2 linked regions of the Hydrogenispora ethanolica genome follow. The protein of the gene in region 2 interacts with the protein of the main gene of each other region in a pairwise test. Links are inferred from orthologs where the notes say so. Each region holds a gene or a part of one and is shown on either strand. Other genes may lie near its edges.

Evidence for each region.
Region 1: the proteins of EDC14_RS18030 (region 2) and EDC14_RS06645 interact in binary tests that used the Escherichia coli proteins (3 or more experiments, as listed by UniProt). The link is inferred for Hydrogenispora ethanolica from one-to-one orthologs.

Annotation. Positions count from the first base shown.
Region 1 is NZ_SLUN01000005.1:207,139-223,098, reverse strand. Bases 5,555-8,458 are described here. They hold EDC14_RS06645 (methionine ABC transporter ATP-binding protein), read right to left. Parts: upstream 7,584-8,458; coding sequence 6,525-7,583; downstream 5,555-6,524. Other genes in these bases: EDC14_RS06640 (trans-sulfuration enzyme family protein), read right to left, coding at 7,715-8,458; EDC14_RS06650 (methionine ABC transporter permease), read right to left, coding at 5,903-6,556; EDC14_RS06655 (MetQ/NlpA family ABC transporter substrate-binding protein), read right to left, coding at 5,555-5,777. Also shown: EDC14_RS06680 (RNA-dependent RNA polymerase family protein), read right to left, coding at 1-924; EDC14_RS06675 (prepilin-type N-terminal cleavage/methylation domain-containing protein), read right to left, coding at 994-1,452; EDC14_RS06670 (type IV pilus modification PilV family protein), read right to left, coding at 1,458-1,895; EDC14_RS06665 (GspH/FimT family pseudopilin), read right to left, coding at 1,924-2,367; EDC14_RS06660 (D-apionate lactonase family protein), read left to right, coding at 2,774-4,714; more of EDC14_RS06655, read right to left, coding at 4,977-5,554; more of EDC14_RS06640, read right to left, coding at 8,459-8,848; EDC14_RS06635 (trans-sulfuration enzyme family protein), read right to left, coding at 8,894-10,030; EDC14_RS06630 (LacI family DNA-binding transcriptional regulator), read right to left, coding at 10,294-11,346; EDC14_RS06625 (fused MFS/spermidine synthase), read right to left, coding at 11,506-13,113; EDC14_RS06620 (HAD family hydrolase), read right to left, coding at 13,885-14,520; EDC14_RS06615 (chymotrypsin family serine protease), read left to right, coding at 14,776-15,786; EDC14_RS06610 (ACT domain-containing protein), read right to left, coding at 15,907-15,960. UniProt on the Escherichia coli protein: Part of the ABC transporter complex MetNIQ involved in methionine import. Responsible for energy coupling to the transport system. It has also been shown to be involved in formyl-L-methionine transport.
Region 2 is NZ_SLUN01000025.1:37,420-53,229, reverse strand. The notes cover bases 5,185-7,938. They hold EDC14_RS18030 (metal-dependent transcriptional regulator), read left to right. Parts: upstream 5,185-6,240; coding sequence 6,241-6,636; downstream 6,637-7,938. Other genes in these bases: EDC14_RS18025 (polysaccharide deacetylase family protein), read right to left, coding at 6,790-7,863; EDC14_RS18040 (MBL fold metallo-hydrolase), read right to left, coding at 5,185-5,398. Also shown: EDC14_RS18060 (LL-diaminopimelate aminotransferase), read right to left, coding at 1-1,085; EDC14_RS18055 (class I SAM-dependent DNA methyltransferase), read right to left, coding at 1,125-1,742; EDC14_RS18050 (carboxypeptidase M32), read right to left, coding at 1,905-3,407; EDC14_RS18045 (hypothetical protein), read right to left, coding at 3,568-4,449; more of EDC14_RS18040, read right to left, coding at 4,610-5,184; GTP cyclohydrolase FolE2, read left to right, coding at 8,066-8,860; EDC14_RS18015 (UvrD-helicase domain-containing protein), read right to left, coding at 8,857-12,294; EDC14_RS18010 (PD-(D/E)XK nuclease family protein), read right to left, coding at 12,275-15,688.

The sequences.
Region 1 (15,960 bases), on a different replicon or contig from region 2:
GACTTTGCCGTCGACGAAGGCGCTGATCTGGCCGGAATAATTGCCGTTGCCGAGGGTCAGGGTGGGTTGGACGGCGGAGTCGCCCCGGACCGCGGCGTCCTTCAGCACCACGATGAGGGCGTTTTTATTGCTGAAACTGTTGGCGCCCACCTTGATGGCGGGGCTTCCTCCCGTGACCCGGACTAAAATGATCTTCCCTCCGGCATTCATCAGGTCGGCCGAAATGTCCAACGTGCCGCCATTCACGGTATAGGTCCGGTAAATCTTGGACGGATCGGCGGCGAAGCTGTCCCAATTGGGCGCGGGAATCGTTTCCCGCACCGCATTCGAGTAAGTCTTGATCGTGCTGGCCAGCGAACCGTTGGAGACATTCACCGTCTTGCTGCTGACCAGGCTGCCGGTGCCGCCCATCGAGAAGGAGCTCAAGGTGAGGTTTTCCACGGCGTAAAGGGAGTTGCCGTTCAGGAAATAACTGCCGTTGGTGATGGACATGGCGGCGCCGGCCATGAAACCGTGCGCGTTGAAAGGCAGCGGCTCTTCAGCTTCCGTCACGTCGGCCTGGACGGTCCGGCTGAATTTGCCGCGGCTTGCGGTGGCCCGGACGCTGGCGGGGGTGGTGGCCAGATATTCCACCCGGATGGTCCAGCCGTCGGGAGTGGTGACCCGGAAATCGCTCCGTCCCGGCTGAAACGTACTATCCCCGGCGCGCAGGCGGGCGTAGGCCAGCGCCAGGCCGTCCTCGGCCCGGGTCACGGCCAGGGACGTGGCTCCGGCGGTGCTAAAGGCGTTCAGCTGGGTCTTGACGATGGTCGACGCAGCCAGGAGGGTCAGGCAGACGATGACCAGCACGATCAGGACCACCACCAGCGCGATGCCCTGTTCCGATCCGGCGGCCCGGGCTTTCCCGGCGTTCGTCCCATCCACGGCGTCCATCCTCCTCATGCTCCGCTTCGCCAAACCAGTATTTCCTCATGAGATGCCATGTGAAGCCGCTCAATTGCGCGGCCGGACCGTCTCTTGCAGCTGCACCGCGTCGGCCCCATTCGCAACGGTCAGCCTGAGCCGCACCAGGGGCGCGGCCTCCCCCTGGCTGACCTGAAAGGCGCTGACATTCTGCGCCAATAACGTGGTGACCCCGCCGCTCCTGCGGTACAGCTTGCCGTCCGACCAGTAGAATTCGGTCGTCACCTCGTCCAGATCAGTCGCCGCGAGATCAGTCGCCGAACGGATGGTCAGCTTGCCGGCCTGGCTGCGGCGGATCTCCCGTACCATCAGCGCCATGGCGTGGTTGGCGTCCTCGAACGCCCCGGCGGCGTTGCGGTTCAGCTCCAAGCCGGCGCAGGAGACCCGGATGATCTGCGCCGTTCCCAGCAGCAGAAAGCTCAGAATCGCGCAGGCCAGCAGAAGATCGATCAGGGTAAAGCCGGCTTGGTTACGCTTGGGCACCATCATGCACCTCACTCCGGGTAAAGCAGCGCGCTGCGCCGGGCCAGCACTGTTCCGCCGGCGGAGACCGCGACCGTCACCCGTTTCAATTGCGGATCGAGGCTCCCGTCCGGCTCCGGCTCCGCCGCCGTCAGCGCCCGGTCGAGCGGGGTGGACGCCGTTGCGGAGAGGGCGGCGGGGTTCAGATTCAAACCCTCCACACTGACCCCCACGGTGTAGCTGACGGCGACGCCCCGGGTGGTGACCGTCCGCTGGCTGCTGCTATTGGCCAGCGCCTCGAATTCCTCATTGCGGCAGATCTCGATCTGCTCCTCGGCCAGCTGGTCCGCGACATTGACCCGGTAGAGATCGGGCTGGAAGGCGGGGACCGCCGCCAGCAAGGCAATGACCCCCAGCAGGGCCACGGCGATGATCACCTCAATCAGGCTGAAACCATTCTGGTTGCGCATAATCTTCCTCTCCGTGCGCCCGCCCCGCTCAATGGACATAGCCGGTGGCAATCTCGACGGTCACCGTCCGCCGCCCCGTCCCCTTGACGAGGGTCAGCGCGGGCGTGCCGCCGCTGGCGTTCTGCACCGCGCCCCAGCGGTCAAAACGGACCGCCGCGCCGTTTAAGTGCTCAAAAGTCAAGCTCAGATCCACGGCCGCCCGGCCGAGCACGATCCGCCCGCTCAATACCGCTCCGCCCACGACGCGGATCGTATAGAATCCGCCGTCCGCCGCGGCGAACTCCACCGCCGTATTGCGGGCCAGCGCCTCGGTGCGGGCGTTCTTAAGCTGCTGCGCCAGCTGCTCGGCGCCGCTGGTCAGGGCATAGCCGTCGCTGGCCGCCGAATAGCTCATGCCGGCCAACCCGGCCAGGACCCCCAGGATGGCGAGGACGATCATGATCTCGATCAGCGTGAAACCCTTGGCATTCATGAAGGTCGCTCCTCGCTCCTCCGGAATGAAAAAATGATCCAATCAGTCGTTTTTACAATATTAGACTAAATATTACATAAAATAGTAAAAATCCATCAAACCATTTAAATTCATTGTAAATTACCGGCAATTGGCTGTCAAGTTGGACAATTTGGCGCACTATTTTATTATTTTCATAAGAAATTTACAAAATTCTTTTTAATTTCCATATCCCGCCATGAAAAATGAACCAGAGGCGTCCCCGGCCGCTTTCCGGTAACTATCCCTTGACAGGCTCTGCCGGGGGGCATAGTATTAATTTTAAGTATTTCAGGAATTTTTTTCGGATATCTGCGGCGGATGAGAGCGTACGTCCGGCCGAAGCCGCTCCCGGCGTCCCAATTCCGTCCGAAAGGGGCAATGCCTGATGAACGATCCAGTCAGCATGTATGACTCCGGCCTCAGTCAGCCCGTCGACCCGCCGGTCCCGCTGCGGGCCGGGCAGCTTTCCCTCTTCTATCAGGACGGCGGAATCCGTTCCATCCGGCTGGGCGAGGTCGAGGTGGTCCGCCGCGTCTATATGGCGCTGCGCGACCGCAATTGGGATACCATTCCCGCCAAACTCTCGGAACTGACCCTGGATGTCCGGGCCGATTCCTTCCGCATCGCTTTTCTGGCCCGCCACCAACGGAACGGCATCGATTTCTCCTGGCGCGGCGCCATCAGCGGCCGCTCCGACAGCAGCATCGAGTTTACGATGGACGGGACGGCCCATTCGTCCTTCCTGCGCAACCGGATCGGCTTTTGCGTGCTCCACCCGGACACGCTGGCGGGCGTCGCCTGCGCGGTGGAGCAGGTGGACGGGGTCAAACTGGCCGGGCTCTTCCCGGTGCGGATCGCGCCGCACCAGCCGTTCAAGCAGATCCGCCAGATCGAGCATCCGGTGCTGCCGGGGGTCGAAGCCGTCATCCGCTGCACCGGCGACAGCTTTGAAATGGAGGACCAGCGCAACTGGAGCGACGCCTCCTACAAAACCTACTGCACTCCGCTGGACCGGCCGCTGCCGGCCGAAGTCCTCACCGGAACGCGGATCCGGCAGGCCGTCGCCATCCGGCTCCAAGGCCGGCTATCCGCCGTGCTCCCGCCCCCACGGCCGGCGGAAGCGGTCCGGCTCGCGCCCCGCTCCGGGCTTGAATTGGCCCTGCCCAGTCTGGGACTGGGATATGCCGTACCCGCCGAACCCTGGTCGGCGGGGGAGATCAAACGGCTGCGCCGCCTGAACCTGAGCCACTTGCGGCTGGAACTCCGTCCGGAACGGCCGGATGCCGCACCGCTGCTAGAGAGGGCCGCCCGGGACGCGGCCGCGATCGACGTTCCCCTGTTCGTGGCCCTGCATCTGGCGGAGGATCCGGAGCATGAATTGGCCCAGTTCCACTCGCTGCTCCAGGCGTCCCGTCCCCGGCTGGCCGGCGTGTTGGTGCTCCGGGACGGCGTCCCCTCGACCCGCGCCGCCGAACTTCGGCTGGCCCGGGAAATCCTGGCCGAATACGACCCGGCGCTACCCATCGGCGGCGGCACCGACGGCTACTTCACCGAGCTGAACCGGGAGCGTCCGCCGCTGGCTGCCTGCGACTTCGTCGCCTACTCCACCACCCCGCAGGTGCACGCCTTCGACAACGCTTCTCTGATCGAGAGTTTCGCGGGGCAGCGGGCCAATCTGGAGAGCGCCCGGGCCTTCGCCGGGTCCAAGCCGGTCTGGGTCTCGCCGGTCACCTTCAAGAAACGCCCGAAATCCGCTTCGCGGACCGCTCCGGCCCATCTCCCCGGCGGCGAATTGCCGCCGCAGGTCGACACCAGGCAGCTCTCGCTGTTCGGCGCCGGCTGGACCCTGGGCAGCATCCTGGCGCTGGCCGAGGGCGGCGCCGCCGCGGCCACCTATTACGAGACCACCGGCTGGCTCGGGGTGATGGAACGGCCGGCCGGCTCGCCATCGCCCGCCCTGTTTCCGTCTCTCCCCGGCGCGGTTTTCCCGCTCTATTTCAGCCTGGCCTGGGTCGGCGAATTCCGGGGCGGCCGGGCGGTCCCCCTGGACTCCGGCGATCCGCTGGCGGTTTCCGGTTTTATCCTGAACCGCGACGGACGTTCCCGCTTGATCCTGGTCAATCACAGCGGCGAGCCGCAACCCGTCCGGCTCAAGGGGTGGGCCGGCTCCGCCAGAGTACGGGTCCTCGATTCGCCTCATCTGGCAGCGGCGTTGAATGACCCCTGCTCCTTGCTGGATGACCGCGGCGCGGCCCAACAGTTCGCGGCCGAGGAAACCGCCTTGACGCTTCCGCCTTACGGGATCCTGGTGGCGGATCGGCCATAGCCGCCACACCGCAACCAAAAACAGCCTCCCGCAAAACAACAGCCCGGCAAACTTGCCGAGTTGGGCAAGATCATTCCGCGGCTGGCGGTGAAGATAAACCCCCCGCCGCCTTTTTGAATATCCCTCAGCAATATCCCCAAGCCAAGCTGGAGAAGAACCAGCGGGTCCAGTGATAACCCCATAGAAAAGCGCCCCGGATGATTGTCTCGGGGCGCTTCGGCGACGATATAGGTCGAATTCAACTCCGTCTCGGCGATGATGCCTAAAACGCCGGCACAATGCTGCCCTGATAGGTTTTGACGATGTAGTCCCTGACGATCTTGCTGTTTAAGGCCTTGGCCAGCTTTTGCAGGGCCGGATTATTTTTGTCCTTGGTCCGGACCGCCAGGATGTTGGCGTAGGGCGAATTTTTATCCTCGATGAACAGGGCGTCCTTGGTCGGGACCAGCTTGGCGGCGAGGGCGTAGTTGGTGTTGATGACCGCGATGTCCACATCCGCCAGCGACCGGGCCAGCTGCGCGGCCTCCAGCGGCTTGATCTGCAATTGCTTGGGATTCTTCGCGATATCCAGCTCGGTGGCTGCCAGGCCGGCGTCCTTGCGCAGCTGGATCAGTTTGGCCCGTTGCAGCAGCAACAAAGCGCGGCCGCCGTTGGTCGGATCGTTGGGTATGGCGACGATGGCTTTCTCCTTGAGCTGGCGGAGGGACTTGAGCTTGCTGGAATAGACCCCGAGCGGCTCGACGTGGACCTTGGCGATGGAGGTCAGGTCGAGATTGCGGTCCTTGCAGAACTGGTTCAGGTACGGGACGTGCTGAAAAAAGTTGGCGTCCAGCTCCCCTTCGGCCAGGGCGATATTGGGCTGGACATAGTCCTGGAACTCGATGACCTGCAGGGTGATCCCGTCTTTGGCCAGGAGCGGCTTGATCTGCTCCAGGATCTGGGTATGTGGCGTCGGCGAGGCGCCCACCTTTAACACGGTCGCCGCGCTCACCAGCGCCAGGCTTCCGGAGAGAACGACTGCGGCCAGGGCCGCCAAAATGAGGCTCACTAATTTTTTGGACATGTAAATTCCTCCTTAGTAATTCTTAAGTTCAAAGTCGAAGGGTTAAGGTCCGAAGTCATTCACAGACCATCCCGACCTTTGACATGCGACTTTCGACCGCTGCGGGTCGGATTCGACGCTGCGGCCTAGCGCCGTTTCAAGCGGCGCGCCCCCCAGTCGCCGAGGGACTGGACCCCCTGGACCAGGATGACGAGGACGATGACCGTGGCCAGCATCACCTCGGGCTGAAAGCGCTGATAACCGAAACGGATCGCCAGATCGCCCAGGCCGCCGCCGCCGACCGCTCCGGCCATGGCCGAGTAGCCCACCAGGCTGACGGCGGTGATCGTCAGCCCCAGGAGCAGCCCGGACTTGGCCTCGGCCAGCAGCACCTTGCCGATGATCTGGCCGGTGGTGGCGCCCATGGCTTGGGCGGCCTCGATCACGCCCCGGTCCACTTCCAGCAGGGCCGACTCCACCAGCCGGGCCAGGAAAGGAATGGCGCTCACCGTCAACGGGACGATCGCCCCGTTAGTGCCGATGGAGGTGCCGACCAGCAGCCGGGTGAAGGGAATGATCGCCACCAGCAGGATGATGAAGGGCAGCGAGCGGCCGATATTGATCAACGCGGCCAGCGTGCCGTGGATCGCCCGGTTGGGCCGGATATGGCCCGGGCCGGTGATGACCAGCAGTACGCCGAGGGGGATGCCGAAGACGGCCGACAGGGCCAGGGAAACGCCCACCATGTAGAGGGTCTCTCCCAAAGCATTAACGAGCAGGTTCCAAAGCTGCGGGTTCAACATCCGCGATCACCTCAATTCTTAATCCCTGGTCTGCGAGGTACTGCAGCGATTTTTCGATGCTGTCCTCAGCCCCGGTCAACTCGACGATCAAGGAACCGAAGGGCGTGTCCTTGATGAAGTCCAGGTTGGCGTACAAAATATTGACATTCAGGTCAAAGCGGCGGATCAGCGCGGCGATGATCGGCTGGCGGGCCACCTCGCCCAGGAAGGAGATGCGGACCCGCCGGCCGGCTCCCGCCGCCATGCGGCCCGGTTCCGCCAGCCGCAGCCCGGCCGGCACCTCGCCATGCAGCGCGCTCTCGATGAAACGATGGGCCGTGGCGGTGCGTGGCTGGGCGAAGACCTCCACCACCGGGCCGTGTTCGACCACCCGGCCGTCCTCCATCATCGCCACCGAATCGCAGATCGCCTTGATCACCTCGATCTGGTGGGTGATCAGCACGATGGTCAGCCCGAAACGCCGGTTGACATCCCGCAGCAGTTCCAGAATGGACTGGGTGGTCTGAGGATCCAGCGCCGAGGTGGCTTCGTCGCAAAGCAGGATCTCGGGCTGGTTGGCCAGGGCCCGGGCGATGCCCACCCGCTGCTTCTGGCCGCCGCTGAGCTGGGCCGGGTAGGCGTCCAGTTTGTCGGCGAGTCCGACCAGCTGGGCCAGCTCCCGGACCCGCCGCTCGATCGCGGCCGGCGCCACTTTGGCGATCTCCAGCGGAAAGGCGATATTCCCCCGGACCGTGCGCGAAGCCAGCAGATTGAAGTGTTGAAAGATCATCCCGATCTTGCGGCGGGCCTGGCGCAAGGCCGGGCCGCTCAGGCCGGTGATGTCCGAACCGTCCACCAGCACCCGTCCGGACTGCGGCACCTCCAGCCGGTTGATGCTCCGGAGCAGCGTGCTCTTGCCCGCGCCGCTCAGCCCGATGATGCCGAAGATCTCGCCCCGGGCGACGGTCAGGTTGACGTCGCGCAGGGCCACTACTTCGGCGCCCTTTTGCCGGTAGACCTTGGTAACTTGCTGAAACTCGATAATCTCTTGAGTCATTGCCATTCCTCCAGAGCGGTTTCCCGCCGTACTGCCGATATTCCAAAGTCACGGACCAGCCACGCAAGGCAGCGCCAAACCGCGGCAGCAACCCCGTTTCCTTGCTAAAACGAAACCGGTTACCGAATCCCGGCCTCCAGGTCGGCGACCAGATCCTCCGGATCTTCCAGGCCGACCGACAGGCGGATCAGGTCGGCGGTGATCCCCAGGCGTTCCCGCTCCGAAGCGGGGAGCGACGCATGGGACATCTTGACCGGATAGGAGAGGATCGACTCGACGCCGCCGAGACTGACCGCGACCGACCACAGCTTGACCTGCTTCATGATGGCCAAGGCCCGCGCGGCGGCATCGGTCTTGAAGGAGAGCACCGCGCCGTGGCCCGAGGCTTGGCCCCGGTGGATCGCCTGGCCGGGGTGGTCGGGCAGGCCGGGATAATAGACTGCGGTCACCCAGTTCTGCCGCCTCAGCCATTCGGCGATGAACAGCGCCGCTTGCTGCTGCAACTCCATCCGGGCGCGCAGGGTCTTGATCCCCCGCAATAGCAGCCAGGAGTCCTGCGGCCCCAGGATGGCCCCGAAACCGTTCTGGACGAAATAGATCCGCTTGGCCAGCTCCGGTGAGCGGGTAATGGCCGCGCCGCCGATGACGTCGCTATGGCCGCCCAGAAACTTGGTGGCGCTGTGGACGACGATGTCGACCCCCAGATCGAGCGGCCGCTGGAAATAAGGGGACATGAAAGTGTTGTCGAGCAGGGTCAGCAGCCCGTGGGCCTTGGCGATGGCCACCGCCCCGCGGATGTCGGTGATCTTCAGCAGCGGGTTGGAGGGCGTCTCCAAAAAGAGCGCCTTGGTGTTGGGACGGATGGCCGCCTCGATGTTCTCCAGCCGGGTCATGTCGACGAAGCTGGTCTCCAGCCCGAATTTATTGAAGAACCGGTTCAGGACGCGGTAGGAGCCGCCGTAGATATCCTCGGTGGCCACAATATGGTCGCCCTGCTCCAGAATGGAAAGGGCCGAGGCGGTGGCGGCCATCCCCGAGGCGAAGGCATAGGCGTGGGTCCCGTTCTCCAGTGCCGCCAGGGTGTTCTCCAGCGCCTCCCGGGTCGGATTCCCGGAGCGGGAATAGTCGTAAGCGCCGGGATGCTCCACATCGGGCTGGTGGAAGGTGGAGGCTTGATAGATCGGGATGCTCAGGGCGCCGGTGCGCGGGTCCAGTTCATTCCCGTTATGCAGGATTCGGGTGGCATATTTCATCACGATTCACTCCTCGAAATATTCCGGGGGACAGCCGGCCCGGCGTCATTGCATGGCCTGTTCCAGATCGGCGATGAGGTCTTCCAGGGCTTCGATCCCCACCGACAGCCGCAGCAGGTCGTCGGTCACTCCGATCCGCTCCCGGACTTCCGCCGGAATGTCGGCGTGAGTCTGCCGGACCGGGTAAGTGATCAGGCTCTCGACCCCGCCCAGGCTCTCGGCGAAGGTGATCACCCGGACCCGGTTGATGAGCCGTTCCACCTGGGCCGGATCCTTCACGGTGAAGGAGAGCATCGCTCCGAAGCCCGAGGCCTGGCGGGCCAGGATCGCGTGGCCGGGATGGTCCGGCAAGCCCGGGTAGAGCACCCGCCCCACGGCCGGGTGCGCCGCGAGCCAGCGGGCGATTCCGGCGGCGTTGGCCTGCTGCCGTTCCAGCCGGAGGGCCAGCGTCTTAAGGCCGCGCAGCATCAGCCAGCTGTCCTGCGGCCCCAGGACCGCGCCGGTGGAATTCTGAACGAAGCGGATCCGCTCGCTCCACTCCGGGGTCCGGGCGACCACGATCCCCGAGAGCAGATCGTTGTGGCCGCTCAAAAACTTGGTGCCGCTATGGACCGCCAAATCGGCCCCCAGCTCCAACGGGCGTTGGAGGTAGGGAGTCATAAAGGTATTGTCGACGATCACCGCCAGCCCCAACCCGTGGCCCAGGGCGATGACCCGCTCCAGGTCGGTCACTTTCATCAGCGGATTGGTGGGCGTCTCGATCAGCAGCGCCTTGGTCCGGCCGGGCTGCACCGCCCGTTCGAGCGCCTCCAAGGCGGTGGCATCGGCGTAACTGGCGGCGATCCCGAACGGCTTGAAGTTCCGCTCCAGCAGCCGGTAGGTTCCGCCGTAAAGGTCGTCCGAGACCACGATATGGTCGCCGGCGGAGAAGGCCATCAGCACCGCGGTGAGCGCCGCCATCCCCGAGGCGAAGGCGAAGCCGCGGTCGCCCCGTTCCAGTTCGGCCAGGACCTGTTCCAGCGCCTGGCGGGTCGGGTTGACCGAGCGGGAATAATCATACCCCGTGCTCACGCCCAACGCCGGATGGCGAAAGGTGGCGGTCTGGTAGATCGGGGTGCTCACCGCCCCCGTCGGCGCGTCGGTACAGAGGCCCGCATGGGCCAGAACGGTTTCGATCTTCATCGGACTTCCTCCTCGTCAAACCAAAAAGCCTCTCTCCGGTGGAAAGAGGCCTGCATGAACGCGCTGTCCTCTCTCATCTGCCAGGTTACCCTGCCGGAATTGGCACCCTGCTCGCGCACAAGGTTGCCGAAGGTTCATTGGGCCGGTCCCTCCCCTTCTCTCGATAAGAGTCTGTTTCGGTCGAATATGAAATTGGAATACCCACTAAAATTATGGAATTTATCAGTAATTTCTGATTATTCTACCATAATCCGGCCGCTTCGTCAAGAGGTGGTTTCCGGCGCGACCCGCCCGGCTTCCGTTTTCAAGCCCGGCCGGCCGCAGGAGGCCCGGATCACTAATTCGGTCGGGAGGACGATCCCCTTCTCCTCGGGAATCTCCCCGTGCATCAGCCGGAACAATTGAACGGCGGCCGCCTCGCCCAGCGCCGCGATGGGCTGGCGGACCGCGCTGATAGCCGGCGCGAAATAATTGTAGAGCGGGTGATCGTCAAAAGTCGCCACGCCCAGGTCCTCCGGCAAGCGCAGCCCTTCTTCCCGGGCCGCCTGTAACACCCCGGTGACCAAGTCGCCGGCAGCGGCAAAAATCGCCGTGACCCCTATCCCCGAGCGGATGATCTCCCGGCTGATCTCGCCGGCCCGCAAGGTCCAGTACGGGCAGTGGTAAACCAGCCCCGGGTCGAGCCCGGCGGCCGCCATGGCCTGTCGAAAACCGCCCACCCGCGCGATGACGCTGGGGTAATGCTCCGGCCCCGCCAGCATGGCGATGCGGCGGTGGCCCAAGCCGATCAAATGCTCGGTCATGCGCCGCGCCCCGCCGGCGTTGTCCACATCCACATAGTAATGGGAGATGCTAACGCTCTTGCCCACCATCACGAAGGGGAAATCCTTCAGCAGGAGCTCGGCCAGTTGCTTGTCGCCGAACTGCTCCGCGCCGATGATCAGCCCGTCGATGCGCCGGCCCTTCAGGATCGACTGATAGGCTGAAGCCACGTCCTCCTCGGACCGGGCGGTGGAGAGCAGCACATTATAGTTTTGAGCGGCCGCCCGTTCGGTGATCGCCGTCAACAGGCCCGGCCAATAGGCGGTGGCCATGGAATAACCGCCGGTATGCGGGATGATCACCCCGATATTGCCCGAGCGTTTGGCCGCCAGGCCGTGGGCCGAGGCATTGGGCTGGTAGTCCAGCTCTTTGATGAGTTTTAAGATCCGTTTGCGGGTCTCTTCCCCCACGCCGGGACCGCCGTTGATCACCCGCGAAACGGTGCCGGTGGAGACCCGGGCCATCTCCGCCAGGTCTTTAATGGTTATGGTCATCGCCAGTCCACCTCGAATGGGCAGCGCGCCTTGGGCGTTATGCCCCGGCGCGCTGCCCATCAGCTTGCTAAAACGTTATACTTCCCCATTATACCGGAGCGCCGGGGGCGGAGCAACAACTTCCATCGTTTTCCCGCCGGTCGTCCATGAGGCCGCGGTTTACAGCAACGGATTCTGCAAGGTATCCACCGGCGCGTAATCGTCGGTGAGCAGCGACAACCCTTCGTACCAGCCATTCTTGCGCAAACGGGGCTCATCCACCAGCGTCTGGGCATAGGACGGCACATCCTCGCGGATCCGGCCCGCGCGGAACAGCGCCTCTGCCCGGTCCCGCCAGGTCCGGGGGGACCAGCGGCGCGGGTTGCGGGTAGCGATCAGGATCATATTCCGCTCATAGCTGTCACTCTCATCCCAGATCCCCACCGGGAAGAGGTAAACCTGGGGAAAGACCGCCGCATAGGTATGGCCCATCGCCCGGAGCAGGCCGCTGCGCGAGCCCTTGATGGCGCCGATGACATTGGAGACGACCGCGCCGTCCCGGTCCAGCACCCGGCGGACCGAGCGGAAGAATTGGTACGTCGCCAGGTGGTAGGGAATGGTGCTCTCCGAATAGGCGTCGATGACCACCAGGTCGTAGGGACGGATTTTACCGGCCGCGATGGCCCCGGCCCGCTGGTCCACGAAGAGCCGGCCGTCCTGAGTATAGACCCGGAGCTTGGCGGTACGGGGCAGCGCGAAATAATCGCGGGCCACCCGGACCACCTCGGGGTCGATCTCCACCACGTCCACCTGTTTCAGGCTGGGGTAGTCGTGGAGGAACTTCTTGGGCGCCGATCCGCCGCCCAGCCCGATGAAGAGCATCCGCTCCGGCTCGGGGACGGCGACCACGCCCAGATGGAGGTAGGAAGTATAGCCGAAGACCATCTCCAGCGGCTGGTCCAGATCCATGGCGCTCTGGTAGGAGTTGTCGAAGTGGAGGTTGCGCCTGGTGCCCACCTGGGCCACGATCACGTGATGGTACAACGAATCGCGTTCGTAGCGGATCTCTTCCGGGGTGTAAAAGGAGGTCCGCTGCGGGGTGGAACGCCAGAAAAAGCCCAACAGCGCCAGGGCCAGCAGGACCAGGAAGATTCGCCAGCGGCGCAAGGCTCCGGCCCGGGAGCCGGCCGCTTCGGGAGCGCCGGCAGTCCGGCGCCGCTCCAGCTCGACGGCGACCAGGATCAAGAGGGCCAGGCCCAACAGTAGCGCGCCCAGGCTATGAACGATATTCCGGACGCCGATGGCCGGAATCAGGAAAAACGAGGTCAACAAGGTGCCGATGATGCTGCCGGCGCTGGAGATGGCCGAAAGATGGCCGGCGGTATTGCCGATGGTCGTCAGGTTGCTGGTGGCGAGCTTGATTGCGAACGGCGAGATGGTCGCCAGCAGCAGGCTGGGCAGGAAGAAGAAAGCCAGGGCCGCCAGGAGGGAACCGGTGCGCGGTCCGAAGCCGCTGCAGAGGATATTCACCGGAGTGCTCCAGAAAGGCAGAAACCCGACATAGACTCCGGCCAGCCCCAGGATCAAGCCGAGCATGCCGAGATCGGGCCGGCGGTCGGCCAGCCGGCCGCCGCCGTAGTATCCGAGGGTCAAGGCGGCCATCACCACCACGATCAGCGAGCCCCAGATATAGATGGAGCTGCCGAACGACGGCGCCAGGATCCGGCTGCCGACCATCTCCAAGGACATCAGGATCGCGCCGCTCAAAAAGACTGTCAGATAGAGCATGGATTCCTCCTTCGCGTTACGGATTGCCGGCTTCTCAAAACGTTTTTGCCAACGGCCGGAAGCCGTTCGGCTACTAAGATTCGCCGGCGTCGGGAGAATTCCTTCCGAAAACGGTGGCGCGGTTACCGGTATCATGGGCCTCAAGACCCGGCTCACACTCTGAGCCGCCAAAGCGCCATCTGGCGGATCAAAACTTCCCCCGCTCTGCTCCGATGGCCCATATGAGCGGTTCAACAATGCAAGGGCATGGCCGAACCGTGCTTTTTTTCAAGGGCCTAAAAGCGTTGTGATAAACCCTGTCCGAAGGCCAGGGTGAACACAAAAGCTCAGAGAAGCAAGTGATAAAGTCGATTTTTAATCCTTTGAAAGAGTGATTTCCGAATTTGAGGACTTTATCACATGGCTTCTAAACATTCCCGGCAACGGAACAAGCATCCCCCGTGACTGCGTCAACTTACCCGGCAACCGGGCAGCCTCGCCCGGCGACTGCGCGAGCTCGCACAATTACTGTGCAAGGTTCCCCGGAAACGGTGCAGGCTTACGCGGTTACCGCGCGGGGTTCCACAGCAACTGCGCCAGTTTGCTCAGTTCCCGCGCTGGGATTCCCAGGAATTAAGCGAGCATCTCCGGTCACAAAACCTTTTACTCTAGCGACTCCGCCACCCGCGTCTGTTGCGGACCCGGTTCATTCCGCCGGGTAAGCTGCCTAAAAAAAGCCCTTTCCCGGTTTGGGGAAAAGGCTTTTTTATCGAGGTTCCGAAATTCATTCTCTCAGGATACCCGCAGTTTCTGCGAATGCGCCTCCGGGCCTTCCGCCCCGCTCGGAATCAAGAAGGGCCGGACATCGGTGGCGATCATCCCGGCCCGCCGCGCCGCCTCCAATCCCAGCTCGCCGTCTTCGAAGACCTGGCAATACTCGGGCGCCACGCCCAGGCGATCGGCGCAGCGCAAGAAGGTTTCGGGATCCGGTTTGGGCTGGGCCACATCGTCGCAGCTGACCAACGCCGCGAAGTATTTCTGCAAACCCAGGGCTCCGATGTTCTGCAGGGCGATCTTCCGGCATTCTCCGGTGCCGAGGCCCATCGGCAGCTGACCGTGAAACTTGTGCACCAACGCGACCACCGGCTCCAGCGGCTGAACCTCCCGGATGTGCCGTAAATACGCCGCATCTTTGGCGGCAGTAACCTGCTCCGGATCCAGGCGCAGTCCGCAGTCGCGGTTGATCAGGGCGACAATCGCCCGGCTGGGCATCCCGGCATTCTGATAAAAAAGCTCCTTCGGATAGTCGAAGCCGTATTTTCGCCCCGTTTCCGACCAGGCCTTCCAATGCGCCGGCATGGTATCGCCCAACGTGCCGTCAATATCGAAGATCAGTGCTTTTACCCTTAAATTGACATATAGTCCCATCAGTTCCGCTTCATCTCCATGGCCATTTGAAAATTTTTACTTTTCTGCAATCAATATCAACACTTCGCCTTTTCTCACCCGAACCCTTTGTCCGCCCGGAATGTTAACCATATTGATACACTGTCCGGCAGGGCCCGAACTCCCGTTCCGCCGCGGCTTTACACCACATAGGCTAAGGCAGAGAGGGCTTCGGCCAGGCCCCAGTCCGGCCCGCCCTGCAACTGTATTCAACGTATGGAAAGGAGACGTTTCGCCTTGGGTGTCAACCGAAAATCTCTGACGGAAGCAGCCAAATCCGAGGCAATGAAGTCTTTTGAAGCCTCAAGCGATGATTTTCTGGACCCCAAGCACCGGCCCGCCAACGTCGTAGGAATGGGGATCGGCGTCAAATGGAAGAAAGGGCGCCCCACCGGCGAGCCGGCGATGGTGGTCATGGTCAGCAAGAAAGTCCCCCGCGAGCAGTTGGCGGCGGTGGATCTGATCCCGTCGAAGCTGGGCGGGATGCAGACCGATCTGCTGGAGGTGGGGGTGATGAAGGCCGAGCAGGATGACGCCATTCTTCAACAATTAACCCTGCGGGCCAGACCGGTCAGCGGCGGTTATAGCGTGGGACACATCAATACCAGCGCCGGCACCATCGCCACCTGCGTCTACGACCTGCAGCAGCAGGGGCTCGGCATTCCCCCCCGCTATTATATTCTCAGCAACAACCACGTGCTGGCCGATAGCAATGCCGGAAACATCGGCGATCCCATCCTCCAACCGGGCCCGGCCGACGGCGGGGAATACCCCACCGACCAGATCGCCGTCCTCAGCCGGTTTGTTCCGATTCAATTCGACCCGCCGGTCCCGCTGGACCAGCAGAACAACCTGGTGGATGCGGCCGTCGCCGAAGGGCCCTTCGACAGCTTAAACCGTTCCATCTACTGGATTGGGCGGATCCGCGGCTGGCGCCGGACCGACGACATCAATCTCGGCACCCTGGTGCAAAAGACCGGCCGCTCCTCCAGTTATTCGCTGGGCCAGATCCAGCTGATCCACGCCACCGTCGATATTGGTTACCCCGGCGACCGGGTGGCCCGTTTCAGGGACCAGATCATCAGCAGCCGTTTTACCGAACCGGGCGATTCCGGATCGCTCATCACCACTCTGGACAACGTGGCCATCGGTTTGCATTTCGCCGGCTCGGAAACGATCTCCATCGCCAACCCCATTGAAAACGTCCGCAACTTGCTGGGCATCGAAATCGCCGAGCAGGTCCTGTGAGCCGGACCCCATGGCCTGGCGCCGAGCTCGCCCGGATTACGAAAAAAGAGAGGTTGCCTTTGAAGCAGCCTCTCTTTTGAATTGTCACGCAACCCGCGCCGCTGGCGCTGACGGTGCGGCTCACACGTTATATACTTCCTTGCCGCATAACAGTTTGACGTCTTTCTGTTGCAA
Region 2 (15,810 bases):
TCCTTGATCAGGTACTCCGCGGCGGCCTCGGCGTTCTCAAAGACCAGTCCCGAGCGGGTTCCCTTGGGGGCCGGAACGTAACAATAGAACGAACCCCTGGGCTTGTGGGCCGCGAAGCCCAGCTCGCGCAGTGCCGCCACCAGCAGATTGTGCCGGCGCGAATACCGCTCGCAATTGGCCGCGGTCAACTCAGGATGCTGCAGCGCATAGATGCCGGCCTTTTGAATGGCGCGGAACTGGCCGGAGTCGGTATTGTCCTTGACAGTCCCGTAGGCCTGAATGATCCGGGGATGGCCGGCCACAAAGGCCAGCCGCCAGCCGGTCATGTTGAAAGCCTTGGAAAGCGAATGCACTTCCACTCCGACATCCATGGCGCCGTCCACCGCCAAGAAACTCAAAGGCTGATACCCGTCGAAGGTCAGCGCGGCATAGGCGGCATCGGAGATCACAAAGATATTGTTTTGGCGGGCGAACCGCACCACGCTCTGATAAAACTCACGAGTCGCCACCTGGCCGGTGGGATTGTTGGGATAATTGATGTAGAGGAGTTTCGCCTTTTTCAACACCGGGGCGGGGATCGCCGAAAAGTCGGGATAAAACTGGTTCTCGGGAAGCAACGGCAGATGATACGTATCGCCGCCGAGGTACCGGGTATAGGTGGCGGTCACCGGATATCCGGGAAAGGTGGTCAGCGCGATCTCGCCCGGATTCACCAGGCACAGCGGCAGCATGGCCAGGATCGGCTTGGAGCCGATGCCATGGATGATATTCGCGCGGGTCAAATTCTTGACGCCATAAACCCGGTCCATATAGCCGGCGGCCGCGTCTTGAAACTCGCCGATCCCGTTATCCGAATACCAGCGGTTCTCCGGCTTTCCGGCTTCCTCGGCCAACACCGCGACGAGGCGCGGGTCGGCCGGCCGGTCGGGTTCGCCGACGCCCATGTCGATTAAAGGGAGGAAGGGTTTGCTGGCTCGCGCCTCTTGCTTGGCCTGCTTGATCCGGACGAACTTATAAACCGTGGTGGACTTGCCAAAATTCCTGCCCCCCAAACGCTCGGCAATCTTGTCGTCGATAAAATCCATGGCGGACCTCCGTGAGTTTTTTGCCGCACTGGCGGCTCCTTATCTCTTCTGGCCGACCAACAGGAATAACGGATATTGTTTCTCCCGTCCGTCGCGATCTTGTTTCACGATAGTGTGACAGATTTTGCTCCGAAGCTTGGTGAAACCGATTTCCCGCAAGGTCGCCGACAGCTCCCGAACGTCAAAGCCATGATGGCCCGTAAAGCCGGGACCGTGGAACGTGCCGTCTTCCTTGTCCAGATCCGCGATGCACAATGTGCCTTCCGGATGCAACATTTCGTAAAAGGACTGCAAAACGTCGTTCAGCGGCTTGATATGGTGCAAGGCCATCAACGTGTAAACCACATCAAACTTGAGCTCCGGCAGCTCCGCGGCGGTTAGATCGATTGGGAGGGGGTGCATGTTGGCGATCCGGAGCGTTTGAATCTTCTGCTCGGCCACGGACAACATCCCCGCCGAACTGTCCCCCAGCCAAATTTCGCGCATAAACGGTTGCAGGTAGAAACTTAACAGCCCCGTGCCGCAACCGTATTCAAAGCCCGTCATCCTTTCGAGGTCCGGGATCTCCCGCGCCATTTCCATGGCCACTACGCTGGCCCGCTTGCGGCGCTTGGGATCTTCATCCCAACGCAAAGCCAGTTCATCGAAATTCTCCACCGATTTGATCCTCCGCTAAAAAACTTCGGATATGATGAGGGAAACTTTTAAATTACAGTCTTCTGTCCTTCACAGCGGCAAATTTCATTTTGGGCATGATCGAGCGAGCCGACCATGCCCAAAACGGAATCCAACTCAAAATCGTTGCGGTATCGGCCGGATTCAGGGATACAACTCCCGATACTTGTTCTTTAAATACCGCACGTACGGTTCGATGGTAATCGGCTTTCCGGTGGCCCGTTGCACGATGGTCGTGCCCGACAATTGGCGGCCGTATTGGTAAATGTTCGTTTTGAGCCAACCGTGCAAGGTTTCGAAACGGCCGGCGGCGATCTCCGTCGGAATCTGCGGGTGATGCGCCAGGGCAGCTTCGTAGAATTGGGCGCTCATGATGTTGCCCAGCGTATAGCTTTGGAAATAGCCGCCGATGGTCCCGCTGTACCAGTGCATATCCTGGAGAACCCCCAAGCCGTCGTCGGGCGGGGTCACACCCAGATCGGTCCGGTACCGCTCATTCCAGGCCTCGCGCAGGTCGGCGACGGCGAGCTTTCCTTCCAGCATCGCCAATTCCAGATCAAAGCGGATCATCACGTGCAGGTTATAGGTCACTTCGTCGGCGTCGGTCCGGATCAGCGACCGCTCCACCTTATTCAAGGCATGGTAGAAGACTTCAAAGTCCACCTGGCCCAGCTGTTGCGGGAAGACCTCCTGCAGCTTGGGGTAGAAGTACTGCCAGAAATGGCGGCTCCGCCCCACCAGGTTCTCCCAGAGCCGCGACTGGCTCTCGTGGACGCCCATGGCGGTGCCGCTGGCTAGCGGAGTCGCTTCCCACCTCGGATCGATCCCCTGCTCATACAAGGCGTGGCCGGTCTCGTGGATGGTGCTGAAGAGCGCCTCGCTGAGCCGGTTTTCCTTGATCCGGGTGGTGATCCGGACGTCATCGATGGAAAACGACGTGGTAAAAGGGTGCGGGCTCTTGTCCTGCCGGCCCCGGTTGAAATCGTATCCCAGCCGCTCGGCGACGTTCAGGCCGAACCGCCATTGGTCCGCCTCCGGGAAATGCTGCTTCAGGCAGGAATCATCCGGCGCGGGCCGGGCGGTGATCGCCCCGACCAACCGGGTCAATTCCTCGCGCAACTGGGCGAAGAGCGGCCGGATGACGGCGACGGTCAGTCCCTCGTCCAGTTCGTCGATGAGCGGATCGGCGATATGTTGGTATCCGGGATAAAAATTCGCCAATTGCCTGCTGTAATCCAGCGTCTTTTCGAGCAACGGCCGGACGATCTGGAAATCCTTCTGGGCCCGGGCTTTGGCCCATGCCTCATAGGTCCGGGAGGTATGTTCCGAAAATTCGGCGGTAAACTTGGGCGGAATCTTCGCGGCACGCTCAAAATCCCGGGCGGCCACCCGGATCAAGGCGACATCGGGCGAGTCCGGAGAGAGACCCTCCAGCAACGGTTGGAGTTCATCCAACAACCGGCCCAATTCCGGAGCGGTCGCCTTCTCGTGCGCCAGCCGTTCCATGGTCGCCAGCTGCCGGGCCCGGGCCGCTGCCGCGCCCGGCGGCATCAAGGCCATCTGGTCCCAGGATAACACGGCGGCGGCCGCTTTTAAGTCGCTGATCTCCGCCAAACTGTTCTTCAGCTCGGTCAATGTATGATTCAACGAGCATCCTTCCTTTCTTTATTCGAGGCGCCTCGGGCGGTTCATTGGCAGCGGGCGCTCTGCTCCAACTGGCGCCGGAAAGCGATTCATCTCAAGGCGATTGATTTTACAGAATATTCTACCACAAGTTGTCTCATTCCAACAGCCGGAACCGGCCGATTTAGGACCCCCGGCCCGTTTTTTTCAAATAGGCCAGAATCGCTTGTTTGATCTCCGGTTCGGAAAGGCACCGGGGCAGATAGCGGGTCACTTCGTTCCGGATTTGCAGATAAGCGTCGAATGTCAACTGGTCAAAGGCCTTCTCGGCCTGGCGATCGGCGTCGGAAAAAACCGCCCGATTGAGCGGCGCGGGAGTGACAGCCCGCTGCGCCGGCGCGGATTCACGCTCCGGGTTCCGGCCGGAAGAGAGGTCCGCGCAAGCGGCCCCCAGGAAAAAACAGCCCAGGAATATCCATGAAACATACCATAGGACACTGCCGACCCAGTAGGTGATCATGAAGGCCCAGGCGATCCCCGCGGCCAACATGGCATAGGCGTAGAACCACAGATGCCGCTCCCCGGGCAAAACCGCGAGTTTCCGCAGTTTCAGCCCATACAGGATAGAAATGGCGCCGGACGCCAGCGCCACAGCCAGGACCAGCGGCAGCAATTGCTTGGCCCGGAACGCTACGTCGGCCCGGAGCAGCGTAAAATTGGCGATTCCCAGCCCCGGAACGGCGACGAGCTCCAGCAGGTTGTAGCCGATAAAAAACTTGATGTAAGGAGAAACCGACCGGCTCCGGCCCTGCCGGTCCAGGAGCTTCAGCAAGGTTCCCAATAAATACACCGTAATCAGATTGGGGATGCTTCCAAGCAGCGCTCTGGCGAACGAAAACTGGTAATAAAGGCTCGGGTCCTGATGGAGCAAGAGCCAGATTCGGGCCAGCCCGAAATAGATCCCGGAGAGGATCGCCACCCAGCCGGCTGTTTTCAGCGGGATTTCCGGTAAAGGCCGGCCTTTCCATTGCCGGAACCGATTCAGGAGTCCATCCATAAGCGCCATTCGTTCCACCTCATTTATCGAAAAGATTCAATATCAATGGAAGAAAAACCGGGCTGGGTACAATGGAAAACCGAAAATCCCCTTATATCGAAGCAATGTTCCTATGGAAGCAACAGGGTGGAAACCTCCTTGCAGGCTTGAGTCTCTTACAGCTCCAAGACTAAGTTTCCCGCTCGGCCAGGGCTTCATCCAAAGCCGCGGCGATCCGATCGAGCGCCGGTTCCCGCTCCTGTCTGGAGATGACGGGACCGTGGCCGGGCACGATCCATTCGGGCTGGAGCGCCGCAATTCTGGCCAAGGACTGTTTCCAGCGCCGCCAGTCCGCCGCGCTCCCGCATTCCAGATTGGGCGACAGGCCGCTCACCACCGCGTCGCCGGCATAGAGCACGCCCTCCTCCGGAATGTACACCGCCAGATTAGCCGGCGTATGACCGGGCGTAAAGAGCAACCGGGCTGTCAACCCGCCCAGCTCCAACACGGTCTCCTCCGGAACGGGCCGGTTGGGATTGGCGGCCGTGGTCTTTTGAAACAGGACCGCCGCCTCGTTCCGCTCCCGACGCCGCCGATCGGGAATGCTCTGATTGCACTCGGCGATGGTCGCCGCCAATTCGGCTGCGGTACGGTGGATCCGGCAATGGCCGTAAATATCGATGCCCCGTTCCCGGAAGAAACCATTGCCGCCCAGATGATCGAAGTGCGGCTCGGTGTTGACTGCGATCAAGCGATTGCCCGCGCCCGCCGCTACGGCATAACCGTGGATGGTCTGGGCCGCCAGAGTATTCGGCCCGGTATCGATGACCAGGGTCGTTCCCGCCCCCACCACAAATCCGGCGTTGACCGCCCAGGGTAACGCGAAGGCGAGGCCGGTGACGGCATAACAGCGCGACGTGATCCGCAAATTGACGCCCCCTTTTTCGTGACGGGGATGGCCGTCCGGGAAACGGGCCATCCTGATCTTCCGCTTCTATTCTTCGACTTATTCCGTTTTCTTCCTGCCGGATTTCATAACTGATCCTTTCGTGGGGGCGAGGCGACTGGTCCTTATCATTGCCCCGCCTGATTTAGCGCAACTCCCGCGGAACCATGGGCATCTCTCACGGAACCATGGGCATCTCTCACGGAACCATGGGCATCTCTCACGGAACCATGGGCATCTCTCACGGAACCATGGGCATCTCTCGCGGAACCATGGGCATCTCTCGCGGAACCATGGGCATCTCTCGCGGAACCATGGGCATCTCTCGCGGAACCATGGGCATCTCCCGCGGAACCATGGGCATCTCTCGCGGAACCATGGGCATCTCTCGCGGAACCATGGGCATCTCTCGCGGAACCATGGGCAAGCCGTGCCCATGATTGGGCCGGCGTTGCCCATCTCCGGGCATTTCCTGCGGCACGCGGAGGGAGCGCCCCTCCAAGCCGGGCTGTCGGGGCCCCGGAAGGAGAACCGTTGGCGGAAGAGGCCGCCCCGCGCACGCGAACCGTACAGTGAAACGCGCGACCTCCGGTTCCCTGCGGCGGAGGTCCATTCGAGCCAGGGGTCAGGATTTTATAGATTTTTTAAAATTTTTTGGATATTTTTTAAAGACGCTTTAGAACCGTTTTATTTCCAGCTTTTATAATCGGCTTATTCCAACCGGATTGCGGACAGCGGGATGGGGGTAGGATAAGCCCGCGGCCGTCCCGGTTAAGCTATTGATGGATGCTCTTCGACCCTCCACCGGCCAAAATCGGCAGAGCTTTTCCCAAACGGGGCGCGAGTAGCATTCCAGACAAACGAGGTGTTGAGAAGTGGATAGGGCTTCAATCTCGCCCGCCCTGGAGGATTACCTGAAGGTCATTCTGGAATTGCAGGAAGCGGAGGAAGCGATTCGTGTCACCGACCTGGCCCAAAAACTGGGCGTGGCCAAGTCCAGCGTCAATCAGGCCGTGGCCCGGCTGGTGGAGCTGGCTCTGTTGACGCACGAGCGTTACGGACCGTTGGAGCTGACCGGCCGCGGCCTAGCCAAGGCCAGGGAGATCCGGGAGCGCCACGACAGCCTGCGCCAGTTCTTCAGCGACGTGCTGGAGGTCGAGCCGCGCATCGCCGAACGGGACGCCTGCAGCATCGAGCATTACATCAGCCCCGCCACCATGGAAAAGCTGGTCGATTATCTGAACGGACTGGCGAAGTCCGATGAGTCGTGAGGCCCTCGGCGGCTGTCTGTCGAGGCCGGTTCCGTCATGAATCCATGCCGCACCCTCCCCTTTCATCCCTATGGGGCTTTCCCGGAAAAACAATCTGGGGGCAGCTCTTTTCTCCCAAATAACAAAACGGGAACCGCTCCGGTCCCCGCCCTTTTATAATCCAAGTTCTCTCCTGCCACCCGTTCCCGACTCAATCGATCGCCGCAGCTTCATGCCGGGCGGCAGTTTGCCCACCTTGGCCGCCTCGGCCCGGGGCACCGTCACTGTAGCGGGATCGCCGTCGCTGATGAAGCGCAACGCGGGATTCTTCCGGAATCGCTCCACATAGGCTCCGGGTCCCCAGGCGGTGTCGCCGGCCTGGATCCGTTCCAGCCGGTAGGGATTGAAGCCCGCCGCATACGGCGAGGGCGCCGGACCGGATCCCACCAGCACGATGGAGGTGTAATGGTAGCGAATGCCCTGATATTCGCCGTCATGCTCCAAAACCTGGTTCCGGGCGTGCACGCCGAAGGGCAGGGAGAGGCTCTGCACCGGATAGCCGGGAACATAGGATTGAATGGCCTGATTGGCCAGAGCCATTTGCTTTTGTACTCCCAGGTCATCCGTTTTGCTGAGATTCTGGTGCCAATAGGTATGGCTGCCGATCTCGTAGCCGTGCTCGGCCAGGTACTGCAGTTTCCTGCCAATATGCTCTTCCTGGCCGAATAGCCGCAGCTTGGGCGGGATCGCCGGCAACACATAGAAAGTGGCGGTCAACGGAAAATCGGGATGCTCCTTTTTGAACTGTTCCATGATGCCGACGGCCGACTGGGGATCGATCACCAGCCGCTCCCCTTCTTGCAAGTAGCGGAACTGGCCCTGGCTGGAGTCGTCAAAGGTCAGTACGAACGGGGTTTTACCGGCGGGCACCTTCAGCCGGCCGCTCACCACATCCGCCAGGGGCGCCGGATAATAGCCGCTATCGTACAGTAACTGCAGGTCCTTTCGGAAGTTGGCAGGGGTCCGCCGCCATTCCGCCTCCGGCGCGCCGATCAGATGATACTCCAGGATCAGCAGCCGGCCCAGTTCATTGGGCCGCACTCCGGCCGGGCCGGCGGCCGCCGGAACCGGCGCCGGCTTGGAGCCGGTTTTCGCGGAGGGACCGGCCCCGGCGAACCCATGCGGCAGGCTGAAAGCCAGGATGGCCAAGCAAACCATCCCCGATACCGCCCATCGCTTTGAATGCACTTTGTTTTTGCCTCCTTTTTTGGGGTCGGTCAAAAGCCGACCTGATCAGATTCCATGCCGAGCGGCGGCTTCCTGCGATTAATTTATGGAAAGTCCGGGACAAACATGCCGGTCCGGTAGGAGTTTTCCGGAGCGTGCCGAAACAAATAGAAAAATGGAACCGATCCATTGAAATAGAAATTTGGAAAGGCGGCAACGCAACATGATCGATGTGCAGAGCAGGCGGGACGAGCGGGGAATCGAGATTCAAAAGGTGGGTCTGAAAGATGTCAACCTGCCGTTTCAGATCCGGATGCGGGACGGCGGGTTTCAACATGTCCACGGCAACGTCGTCGTCTCGGTGACGCTGCCGCACCATTTCAAGGGCACGCATCTCAGCCGGTTCATGGAGCTATTGATGTCCTGGTCCGAAAAACCCATCTCCTGGAAGGAGATCCGCCAGATCCTGGCCGAACTCTGTAGCCATCTGGAAGTGAGCGCCGCCGAAATCAGTCTGAAGTTTCGCTATTTCCTGCCGGTGCCGGCGCCGGTGAGCGGCATCGTCGGCTACCTCGACTATCTGGGCGAATTTCGCGGCGTCTTCCGGCAACCCTCGGGCCACTTCCATTTCCAACTGGGCGCGGAGATACCGGTCCTCTCCCTCTGCCCCTGCAGCAAAGAGATCTCGGCTTACGGCGCCCACAATCAGCGGGCGGCCATCCGGACCCTGGTACACTGCTCCTATCCGGGGAAAATCCTGTGGCTGGAGGAGCTCATCGAACTGTTGCGGATTCAGGGCAGTTGCCCCATCTATCCGGTGCTCAAGCGGGAGGATGAAAAATACGTCACCGAAGCCGCCTACCAGAACCCCAAGTTCGTCGAGGACATCCTGCGCGACTCCGTCCTGGCGCTCCGCTCCGAGCCGCGGATCCGCTCTTTCCAGGTCGAGGTGGAAAGCTACGAGTCCATCCACAATCACAGCGCCTTCGCATCCCATGTGGAGGAAGCCGCCGATTAAGCTTTACCGGCGTGACAGAACCAGCCGTAGCGGCAGTTCTCACAGTCGGCTCCGGCCGGATAGTCTCCGGGATAGGGATGGGCGGCGATGAACGCGCCGATCTCCCGCACCTCGGCAATGGTCCGGGCCAAAGCGGCCTGGTCCAGCGGCACTTCCACCGCCCGGTCGGGGTAAGGGAAATACAGGACCGCCCGGTCCGGCAACCTCCCCCACAGTTCGGCCACTGCCAGAGCATACAGCTGAAGCTGCCAAAAGTATTTTGCGGCGGTCTCCTCCACCTGACGGGGCGCGATCCGGTGCGTCTTATAATCCACCAACACCAGCCCGCCGCCGGGCTCGCGGTAAAGCCGGTCAAACCTGCCTTCCACCCGCACTGCGCCTTCCAACTTCAAAATGAATGGCACCTCATCCCAGATCTCGCCCCGTCCCCGGTACTCGCTGGCCTGAAGGTTCCGCCAGATCCGCTCCAGATCGGCTTTCAACCGGTCGGGATCGGGAACCTGCAACTCCGCAAAGTAAGCCTTCCAAAGTTCCTCCGGCCAGTCGGGCGTTCCCGCCCGGACCGCCTGATGGACAAAATTGCCGATCTGCGCGCCCAAATGGGCTCCGGCTCCGGGAAGCGCGGCGGCGCTCGGCTCGTCATCGGCCGCCGGCCCACGCTCCAGACGCATGATATGCCGCAGGTAAAAACCGCGCGGACAACTCTTAAAGGCCAGAATGCCCGAGACCTTCAGCGGCACTACGCAGCCGGCGTTTGCGGCAACTCCGGCCGCGGCGACCTCGGGCGCCGCCCGGCCCGCCGGGGAAGGCGCGGCCGCCAGGTCGGGAGCCACCGTCTCCAACAGCTTCACCGGACGCTCCGGCGGCTGGACCTCCGGCACCGCGCGGACCACCGCCACCGGTATCCCCTGATACTCCAGCTCTGCGCCGGCCTCGGCCAAGGGCAGCAGCAATTCGAACCATTTCATCCAGTTTCCCGCGGTCTCCAGCGTCTTGCCGCGCGACCGGCTTACCCCCGAACCGGCCAGGATCAATTGGCGTTTGGCCCGGGTCAGCGCCACGTATAATACCCGCTTGAGTTCGGCGATTTCGTCGCGCCGCTCGCGCTCCTTGATGGCCTCCCAGACCGAGGTGGCCGCGGCCTCGCTCTCCGGGACCGGGATCTTAAAACCGACACCTAAGTCCTTGTGGAAGACCAGCTTGGAACGGTTGCCCAACCGGAACGAACGATCCAGATCGGGCAGGATCACGACGGGAAACTCCAAGCCTTTGGAACGATGAATGGTCATCAGCCGGACCACGTCGCTCCCCTCGGCTTGCGTCTGGGCCTCGCCTTCCCCGATCTCCATGCCTTCGAGTTCCTGCAGGTAACTGAGGAAACGATTCAGATCGTGGTAACCGGCGGCGGTAAACTCCTCGGCCTTGTAGAGCAGCTTCTCCAGATTGGCCAAGCGCTGCCCGGCGTCGACCGAGCCCAGCATCAGTTCGCGATAGTGCAGCCGGTCCAGCGCCAGCCGGAGCATGGCGGGGATGGGCAACAACTCCCGGTGTTCCTGGAGATAACCGAGCAACTCCCGGAATTCCCGCAACCTCGCTGCAGCCGGTTCGGGCAGCAACTTCTCAAAATCCTCCCGGCCGTAAAAGGCCTCCGCCAGGCCCTCATCCCGGCATAAGCGGTACAATTCGGTCTCGCTCAGTCCGACGTAGGGGGAACTTACCAGGCCGAGCAGCGCCACGGTATCATACCGCTGTTGCACCAGCCGGAGGAGATTCAGCTGGTCGACGATCTCCTGGCGCCGGTATAAATCGCCGCCGCTGGCCGTGTAATAAGGGATTCCCAGTTCCACCAAGGCTTGCTGAAAAAGCCCCATCGCGGTTCCGGCCCGGAAGAGCAGGACGATGTCGCCATAGCCGACCGGCGTCCCGGTTCCGGCGCTCTCCGCCACCAAGCGGACGATCCTGCGCGCCACCAGCCGGGCCTGTTCCCGCAAGTCCGCGGTCTCCCCGGCCAGGATGAATTCGACCCGCGATCCGGCGTCATTCCCTCCGGCTTCCAGGGGTTCGTAGGGAAAGCTTTCTCCGGCGAAGAGCTCCTGGGAGAAAGCATTGATGAACCGGATGACGGTCTGGTTGGAGCGGTAATTCCGGGTCAAGGCAATGGTCCGGCCGCCGCGGGATTCGATCTCCCGGCCCAGCTCGGTCATGAGATCGGCCTCGGCGCCCCGGAAGCGGTAGATCGACTGCTTGATATCGCCGACCGCCATCAGCCGGCCGCCTTGATAATCCTCGCCTAGCAATGAACGGACGATCTCCAGTTGCAGGCTGTTGGTGTCCTGAAACTCGTCCACCAGCAGGTAGCGGATCCCGGCGGTCACCCGCTCCGCCAGCTGCGGGTGGTTCTGTAACAGATCTCTGGCCAAAAGCTGCTGGTCCGCGAAGTCCAGCAGACCCGACTCCTGCTTCAACTCCCGGTACCGCCGGTCCAATCCTTCCAACAACGTTTCCAAAGTTTCCAGGCGCTCCAGCGCCGCCCCATCCACCAAGCGCTGCTTCACTGCGTCGATCTGGTCGCGGACCGCGACCACCCGCGGTTTGATGGCGGCGGGAAGCGTCTTGGGCAATCCTTTCGCCAACTCCCCCAGGGCCGGAAGCAGTTCGTCCAGTTCTTTCCCGTCCCGCAGCAGCTCCCGGTAGCCCGGCCAACCCTCCCGGAATAAGCCGAGAACGCCCTGGGCATTTTCGGTCAGTTTCTGGGTGGAGCTATACTCCAGCAGTTCCTCGATGTCCGCAATCAAACCGTCCGCCCCGGCAATCCGCGCTGCCAAAGCATCCCGGAGGGCCTCCGCAGTCTGGCGGATCACTTCTCCAAAGGCGCGGCCGCTCTCCCGGATGGCCTGGTAGAGTCCGGCCAGGCTTTCGGCCAGGGATTCCCAGCCATAATCCAGGATCAAGCGGACCAGCGCCTGGGAGTCCGCGGTGGGGTTCTGGACGATCTCCGTGAATAATTCGGCAATGGCCTGGTTCAGATAAATTTGTTCCTCGCCTTCGCCCAGGATGCCGGAGACCGGCGGAATCCCGGCTTCCAAGGGATTCTCCTGGATCAGCCCCAGGCAAAGACTGTGGAAGGTGACGATCCGCGCGCCGTCGATCCGCTGCAACTGGTTTCGCCAAAATTCCAGTTCCGCTTGGTTCTCGGCCTGATTCTGACGCTCCCGGAGGCCCTGGCGGATCCGGTCGCGCATCTCGGCTGCGGCTTTCTTGGTAAAGGTGATCGCCACGATCTCTCCGATCTCAGCCCGGCGTTCTTCGAGCAGGCGCAGGTATTTTTCTGCCAAAACCGTCGTCTTGCCGGTCCCGGCGCCGGCCGAGACCAGCAAGTCCGCGCCAAATTCATGGATGGCGGCGGCTTGTTGTTCATTGGGCGGATGCGGCATCAGTCAACTCTCCTTCCCACTCTTGGCGCCGGCAGCAGATCCGGTACTCGCAATAGGACGGGCAATCGGCTGCAGTCAGTTGGAACCGGCCGCTGCGGATCGCGTCGATCGTCGCGGCCAGCTCGTTTTTGACCTGAGCGAGCCATTCTTCCCAATCGGGGTCGGCCAGCAATCCTTGGCCCCGCCAGCTGAGTCCCAAGCGCCGCTCCCGCCAGATTCCCCCCCGGATCCGCGACGGGTTGCGGAGGCCCAAATAACTGCCGCCCACCGCGGTATCGGAGCCGAAAACCAATTGCTCCAGGGCCAGCAGATAGACGGGGATTTGGATCCTGCGCTGATCCAGCAGATCGCCGGCGGACGGGCCGGAACCGAGCTTATAATCGTAGACGATAAAATGGCCGGCGCTGTCGGCATCGACCCGGTCGATCCGGCCGGCGATCCGCGCGTCGCCGGCCTCCCATTCCAGACGGAAAGGCCGCGCCGCCGCTGCGGCGCCGTGTCCGCCCCCTGGGCCAGGCGGGCCCGAGGGCAAGCGGTCAAGGAGGGCATCACACGCGGCCCCTGCCTGGCCGAAAGCGAATTCCAACAACCGGGGCCGGAAGCGGTGTCCGGTCCGCTCGGCCCACTGCAGTTCGGCACCGAGCCATTGGCGCAGGGTCCGCTGGGCTTGGGCCCGCTGAATCAATAACACCGTCCCTGCGATCCGGTTGGCGGCTTTCTCCTGCCACACGCCGAACTGCGCCGCAAACGATTCTTCCAGGACCTGCAGATAGGATTCGAAACGCTCCTCATTTAACCGCTCGTCCCGGTAACGAAGCCAGAATTGGCGGAGCACCTCATGATAAAGATTGCCCAGATCCAGGTTCTCAGGGATAAGCCTCGGCTGAAGCAGCGGTTTAATCCGCAAGAGATGCTTCAGAAAAAAACGGTAAGGGCAATTCCTGTAATCCTCCAGGGCGGTGATGCCAAAACAGTAATCGGCGCCGAAATGGGCAGCCAGATCATTCATAAAGCTGCTGACCCCGTCAGGCGGCCCGTCCGCTCCCCGGTTCCAGCGGCGCTGCATGGCCTGGGTGAGACGCCGGTAGGAGGCGGAGTCGAGCAACATCCGGCAGAACGCCAGCTCCTCTTCGGGCAGGCTCCGGACATCGGAGTGTAAACATTGGGCCAGTCGTAAGCTTTCTTCACTTCGGGAACGGCATTGGCCGAAACTGGACTGAATCTCCGGAGCCAAACCCAGCCGCACGGCCCGCTGCTCCAGATCGGGCAGCCATTCCAGGACGGTTTCGAGAAAGAGTGAGCGGTTCAGCGGCTGCCCCTCATCGTCCTGGTCCCGAAAGACCAGATACAGCCGTTCCTTGGCCGCAGACAGCGACCAATAGAAGGCCATCCGTTCCTGAATCTGATATTGATCCCCGGTCTCCAGATCGACGCCCAGCGTCTTCAGCTCGCGCCGTTCAGCCGGAGTCAGTTTCCAATCGTTGATATAGATCCGGGGGAAGCTTCCCTGCTCCAATCCGGTAATGAAGACCACCTTGGCCCGCAGGCCGCGCGCTTCGCGAGGCGGGATCACCCGTACCTGCGGCCGGAAACTGCGGGGCTCGGGTACTTCCGCCGCCAACAGGTACTCCTCGAAGAAACGCCGGTACTCCCGGACGGTCAGGATCTGAGTCGCGGCGCCGGGGAGAAAGCCGAGAATCTCATCGATGGTGCCCGTGACGGTTTGCATCGCCTGGTAATTGAGGAGCTGTTGCCGGAGGAGTTCCGGATCATCCTCGAAGGATTGCCCTCCCCAGGCCTCGGCGCTATGAAACCATTGCCTGGTCAATTCCAGGTAAGCCCGGAGCGATGCCTCCCGGGGATACTCGGCCAGGCGCCGCAACCCGGCAGCCAGTCTCTCCAGGTCGAGTTCTTCCTGGCGCGCGGTTTCGACCAACTCCTCGTCATTCAACAGCTTGAGCCACTGTTCCCGGCCGGAGATCGCCCCATAGCTCTCGCCGAGCCAAGCCACCAGGCGATCACCGGCGGCGGCCGGCTTGCCCGCGTGCCATTGCCGGATCAGGATGGCCAGATCCGGCCATTGCCAATCCTCGGCCAACGCCGTCAAGGACTGCAGAAATTGACTGACGCCGGGAAGCTCGCGCGCGGTCAATGCCGCGCCGGCCAACGCCAGATGATACTCGCGAAAAACGGGGCCGGCGGCCTTCAGGAACTGCTGCGGCTGGGGCGCAATGATCAAAAAATCGTCGGTGGCGTATAAACCGGCTTCCAGGCCGTGACAGATCTCCCTGGCGATCGCCCGGGCCTGGCGGGACCATCCGGCCGTCTGCAGCAGCCGCACCGAATCATCGCTCGGCGGATGCGGCAGCGGCCGCGGCTCCCCGCGCCAGAAGCTGTACTGCAGCTCGGCCAGGACCGGGCTGCGCGTGATGCCATCCATGGCCGCTTGCCCTGGGGCCGTCCTGGCCCCGGGACTGCGCGTGATGCCATCCTTGGCCGCTTCCCCTGGGGCCGTCCTGGCCCCGGGACTGCGCGTGATGCCATCCTTGGCCGCTTCCCCTGGGGCCGTCCTGGCCCCGGGGCTGTGCGTGATGCCATCCATGGCCGCTTGCCCTGGGGCCATCCTGGCCCCGGGGCCGTGCGGGGGCAGGGATGGGGACGGTTTCAACTTCATGGCGAAGTGACGTGCCGCTACCTGTTGAAACTCCGGCACTCCGGTGGGATCGATCATCGCTTCGCAATCGAACCAGAGATCCAAGGCTTTCAGCATATCGGTTTGTAACGGCGTCAGATCGGTGAAACCATACAGCAACAGCGGCATCCGGGAGGAGGGTCCGGCCGCTTCGGAACGGAGTTGCTCCAGCGCCTCCAGGATCAGATCGTCTTCCACCAGCCCCCGCTGCCGCAACAACTCCTGATATGTAAGATATAACAGCGCCAGTTGCTCAAGTTTGGCGCCGCGGCCGGCGGACCACTCCATGAAAAGCTCCGGGGTCAGCCCGGACCGTTTCCATTCGGCGATCCCGGCCAGGATCGCCGCCCGATAACCGGCCGCGAACGGTACCCGGTTCAACTCGTCCAGCTGGCCTGCAGAATCCAAAACCTGAAACACCCCGGCAATCAGCAGTTCTTTCTCCAGCTCGGTCGGGCGGCGGGCGTTGAACCCAAAACGCTGGCTAATCTCTTCGACAAACCCTTCCATCAATAAAAAACGCACCCCGCCGAAGCCGGTAACGCCGGGCTGATTGATGATCTCATCCTGAACCGCATTCAACAAACTGAGCGTCGGGAAGATAACCACCAGGTCAAAGTCTTGACGGGCGACCGCTTGCCGTGCTCTCTCAATAATCGCCTCGTGGCTGGCGAGTTCCCCAATGAGCGTTGTGACTTTCATAAAAAAACCCCCTGCTTCTCTGCTAAAGGAATTCGGGGGCCGGCCGGCAAATCCTGCCGTCATGAACGTCCGACGATTGAATTGGATCAGAAATGTGCTTCAGCAAACTATCCACCAAAGAG